2 regions of the Tepidibacter aestuarii genome follow, and region 1 is predicted to be linked to the other one. Evidence: a T-box and tRNA genes for the amino acid it is inferred to sense, from the RefSeq annotation. Region 1 holds a T-box; the other holds one or more tRNA genes.
The links. A T-box is a leader RNA that pairs with one kind of tRNA and senses whether it is charged. The one in region 1 lies ahead of hisS (histidine--tRNA ligase), so its partner is inferred to be a tRNA-His.
Positions count from the first base shown of each region.

Region 2: it encodes a tRNA-His, which carries the amino acid that the T-box ahead of hisS (histidine--tRNA ligase) is inferred to sense. The anticodon was not compared.

Region 1 is NZ_OW235315.1:1,929,172-1,931,343, forward strand. Features, by position in the region: gene hisS (histidine--tRNA ligase) at 1-1,119, opposite strand, end outside; T-box leader at 1,199-1,464, opposite strand; gene M2214_RS09575 (cupin domain-containing protein) at 1,630-2,130, opposite strand.
Region 2 is NZ_OW235315.1:3,458,380-3,460,551, reverse strand. Features, by position in the region: tRNA gene M2214_RS17035 (tRNA-Leu) at 1-34, shown strand, start outside; tRNA gene M2214_RS17030 (tRNA-Gly) at 38-112, shown strand; tRNA gene M2214_RS17025 (tRNA-Arg) at 119-195, shown strand; tRNA gene M2214_RS17020 (tRNA-Gln) at 201-276, shown strand; tRNA gene M2214_RS17015 (tRNA-Lys) at 286-361, shown strand; tRNA gene M2214_RS17010 (tRNA-Ser) at 371-459, shown strand; tRNA gene M2214_RS17005 (tRNA-Phe) at 463-538, shown strand; tRNA gene M2214_RS17000 (tRNA-Met) at 548-624, shown strand; tRNA gene M2214_RS16995 (tRNA-Ile) at 633-709, shown strand; tRNA gene M2214_RS16990 (tRNA-Pro) at 730-806, shown strand; tRNA gene M2214_RS16985 (tRNA-His) at 812-888, shown strand; tRNA gene M2214_RS16980 (tRNA-Lys) at 895-970, shown strand; tRNA gene M2214_RS16975 (tRNA-Cys) at 979-1,052, shown strand; tRNA gene M2214_RS16970 (tRNA-Asn) at 1,116-1,190, shown strand; tRNA gene M2214_RS16965 (tRNA-Leu) at 1,198-1,286, shown strand; tRNA gene M2214_RS16960 (tRNA-Met) at 1,293-1,368, shown strand; tRNA gene M2214_RS16955 (tRNA-Glu) at 1,373-1,447, shown strand; tRNA gene M2214_RS16950 (tRNA-Val) at 1,457-1,532, shown strand; tRNA gene M2214_RS16945 (tRNA-Asp) at 1,540-1,616, shown strand; tRNA gene M2214_RS16940 (tRNA-Thr) at 1,654-1,728, shown strand; tRNA gene M2214_RS16935 (tRNA-Tyr) at 1,735-1,820, shown strand; tRNA gene M2214_RS16930 (tRNA-Leu) at 1,831-1,914, shown strand; tRNA gene M2214_RS16925 (tRNA-Gly) at 1,918-1,992, shown strand; tRNA gene M2214_RS16920 (tRNA-Arg) at 1,999-2,075, shown strand; tRNA gene M2214_RS16915 (tRNA-Gln) at 2,081-2,156, shown strand; tRNA gene M2214_RS16910 (tRNA-Lys) at 2,166-2,172, shown strand, end outside.

The sequences.
Region 1 (2,172 bases):
AATACCTTTATCTTGTAATACCTTCCATACATTAGCACAATAGTTTATTGTATTTCCTATTGGAATAATCAAAACATCTACAACTGGTATATATTCGTAATTATCTATAAAACCTATCTCCTTTAATATTGAAAATAACCTTGTAAGTCCTATGGATATACCTACACCTGGTAAGTTCTTATCTGTATAGTACTGTGCCAAATCATTATATCTTCCTCCCGAACAAATAGATCCATATTTTTCGTATCCATCTAACACAGTTTCAAATACACTTCCCGTATAATAATCTAATCCCCTTATTATCTTTAAGTCAATTTTATAATATTCTTCACATATATTAAAAAGCTCTAGATATAAAATCATTTCTTCAATTTCAGAGATACCAGCCTTAAAAGATTCATTTTTGATATTGATATTTTTTAATTTGCTAATAATCTCTTTATTAGTTCCTTTAAAGGTAATAATTTCATTGATTATATTTGCTTTTTTTTCTCCTACCTCTTCATCAAGCATTTGTAAAAATCTTTCTTTTCCAACTTTATCGTATCTATCTATAATTCTAAAAACATTCGCTTTTTCTTTTATTTCTAATTCTTCTAATAAACCTCCTAGTATTTTTCTATTACTTAATAAAAACTTAAATCCTTTTAATCCTATTTCACTAAAAACAGATGTAATCGTACTAATCAGTAGTGCATCATTTCCTATACTCAATTCTTTGTTTCCAATTATATCTAAATCACATTGATAAAACTCTCTATATCTTGCTTTTTGGCTTTTTTCTCCCCTATAGACTTTACCTATTTGATATCTCTTAAACGGAAAAGTTAACTCGCCCATATACTGTGCAACAAATCTTGCTAGTGGAACAGTTAAGTCGAATCTTAAGGCTAATGGTGTATCTCCTTTATTGAATCTGTATATCTGCTTCTCAGTTTCTCCTCCTGCCTTAGCTAATAAAACTTCTTCTTTTTCTATTACTGGAGTATCCATAGGTATAAATCCATTTTGCTCATAAACTTTAATAATTTTTGATAATATATCGTTGAAGATTAGTTGTTCTCTTGACAATAGTTCCATAAAACCTGGTAATATGCTTGGTTTAACTTTTTTATTCATAATGTACCTCCTTAAAATTTTAATTATATATACTTGATTTTTATTTAAAAATAAAAAAACTCCCTCCAATAGCTATTAGCTATAGGACGGGAGTATTATTCACGTGGTTCCACCTATTTTTATCGATACCTCACAATATCAACCTCTTCAAGTACGACAAAGATTACTTTGTTTATACTCTAGCACTATAACGGGTACAAGGATTCCGGAAACAGTCTACTACCAAAATGGATTCGGTGTTCAGCTCAGAAATGTGTTCAAAATATACTCTAATGACCCTCTCACCAACCGGGAACTCTCTGTTTAAGAAAATATATCTCTACTATTTTTCATCAACGCATTTGAATTTTTTATTTTTAATATTGTTTGTCATTATACCAACAGTATTTTTTTATGTCAATAAAATAATTATTTTTTTATATAATTATTTATTTTCATACTAAATTACTTCTATCTAATCATAATAAAATATTCATATACTAATTACTTATTGAGATAACCTTTTATTAATTACTGTCTTGTCAATTTAATAATAGCCTCTTTATGTTGAGGGTATTTATTCAAAAGATATTCTCTTTCAAATAACTCAAAGTCTTCAAATTGAAATCCAGGGGAAACCATACATCCAACAAGAGCATATCCGGGATTATTCATTGCAGAGCCAAATATATAATTTTTAGGAACTAGAACTTGAGGCTTTTCTCCATTTTCAATATCTAATCCAAGCTTTTCTTCTGTCAGCTCACCTTCAGGAGAAATCATATATATTGTTAATGGAGAACCTGATTGATAATACCACATTTCATCAGATTTAAGTCTATGAAAATTTGAAACTTCTCCATCTCTTAATAAAAAGTAAATACTTGACCATAATTTTCTAGAACTTTTAAAGTCTACATCTAACTCATTATCTGTAATAGTTTGTTCAGAAACAAATGTTTCTTTGTAGAATCCACCTTCTGGATGAGAATTCATATTTAGTTTTTCTATAAAATAACCTGCTGTATACATTTCTAGCACTCCTTTTAATCTTTATTTTTATGATTTTTTTCT
Region 2 (2,172 bases), 1.5 Mb from region 1:
TAGCGTGGGGGTTCAAGTCCCTCCACCCGCACCATAAGCGGAAATGGCTCAGTGGTAGAGCATCGCCTTGCCAAGGCGAGGGTCGCGAGTTCGAATCTCGTTTTCCGCTCCAAAATATGTGCCTGTAGCTCAGTTGGATAGAGCAGTGGCCTTCTAAGCCACGTGTCCGGGGTTCGAATCCCTGCAGGCACGCCATATACTGGGGATTCGCCAAGTCGGTAAGGCTCAGGATTTTGATTCCTGCATGCGTTGGTTCGAGTCCAGCATCCCCAGCCAATTTAATCTGACCCATTAGCTCAGTCGGTAGAGCACCTGACTTTTAATCAGGGTGTCCCGCGTTCGAGTCGCGGATGGGTCACCAAAGAAATGCGGAGGGGTGTCCGAGTGGCTTAAGGAGCTGGTCTTGAAAACCAGTGACTCCGAAAGGGGCCGTGGGTTCAAATCCCACCTCCTCCGCCAAATGCCCAGATAGCTCAGTCGGTAGAGCAGGGGACTGAAAATCCCCGTGTCGGTGGTTCGATTCCGCCTCTGGGCACCAATAAAATGTGGCGGCATAGCTCAGTTGGCTAGAGCGTTCGGTTCATACCCGAAAGGTCACTAGTTCGAATCTAGTTGCCGCTACCAAATAAAGTGGGCCTTTAGCTCAGTTGGTTAGAGCGCCCGGCTCATAACCGGTAGGTCTGGGGTTCGAGTCCCTGAAGGCCCACCACTTTATTTAATATATTATATCGAGGTGTAGCGCAGTTTGGTAGCGCACGTGGTTTGGGACCATGGGGCCGGGGGTTCGAGTCCCTCCACCTCGACCAATATGGTGGGTATAGCTCAGTCGGTTAGAGCGCCAGATTGTGGCTCTGGAGGCCGTGAGTTCGAATCTCATTACTCACCCCATATTTTGACCCATTAGCTCAGTCGGTAGAGCACCTGACTTTTAATCAGGGTGTCCCGCGTTCGAGTCGCGGATGGGTCACCAAGAAAAATGGCGACATAGCCAAGTGGTAAGGCAGAGGACTGCAACTCCTTCATCCCCAGTTCGAATCTGGGTGTCGCCTCCATAAAACATATTGACAGTAACAATCAAATATGATAATATATATTTTGTTGTTACGAAATTACGTTCCAAGGTAGCTCAACGGTGGAGCACTCGGCTGTTAACCGATAGGCTGTGGGTTCGAGTCCCACCCTTGGAGCCAAAAAAATGCCGAGGTGGCGGAACTGGCAGACGCACAGGACTTAAAATCCTGCGGTCCTTACAGATCGTACCGGTTCGATTCCGGTCCTCGGCACCACAATGACGCGGGATGGAGCAGTTGGCAGCTCGTCGGGCTCATAACCCGAAGGTCGTAGGTTCAAGTCCTGCTCCCGCAACCAGTATGGCCCCTTGGTCAAGCGGTTAAGACACCGCCCTTTCACGGCGGTAACAGGGGTTCGATTCCCCTAGGGGTCACCATTAATAATTGGGCTCATAGCTCAGCTGGGAGAGCACCTGCCTTACAAGCAGGGGGTCACAGGTTCGAGCCCTGTTGAGCCCACCAATTATTTGGCCTGGTAGTTCAGTTGGTTAGAATGCCAGCCTGTCACGCTGGAGGTCGAGGGTTCGAGTCCCTTCCAGGTCGCCAAATAATTAAATTGGGATATTTAAAAAAATAAAAAAGTGCTAGTGTGGCTCAACGGTAGAGCAGCTGACTTGTAATCAGCAGGTTGTAGGTTCGATTCCTATCACTAGCTCCAAAACATGGAGGGGTTCCCGAGTTGGCCAAAGGGGGCAGACTGTAAATCTGTTAGCATCGCTTTCACTGGTTCGAATCCAGTCCCCTCCACCATCAATAATGCGCGGGTGTGGCGGAATTGGCAGACGCACTAGACTTAGGATCTAGCGCTTTTAGCGTGGGGGTTCAAGTCCCTCCACCCGCACCATAAGCGGAAATGGCTCAGTGGTAGAGCATCGCCTTGCCAAGGCGAGGGTCGCGAGTTCGAATCTCGTTTTCCGCTCCAAAATATGTGCCTGTAGCTCAGTTGGATAGAGCAGTGGCCTTCTAAGCCACGTGTCCGGGGTTCGAATCCCTGCAGGCACGCCATATACTGGGGATTCGCCAAGTCGGTAAGGCTCAGGATTTTGATTCCTGCATGCGTTGGTTCGAGTCCAGCATCCCCAGCCAATTTAATCTGACCCAT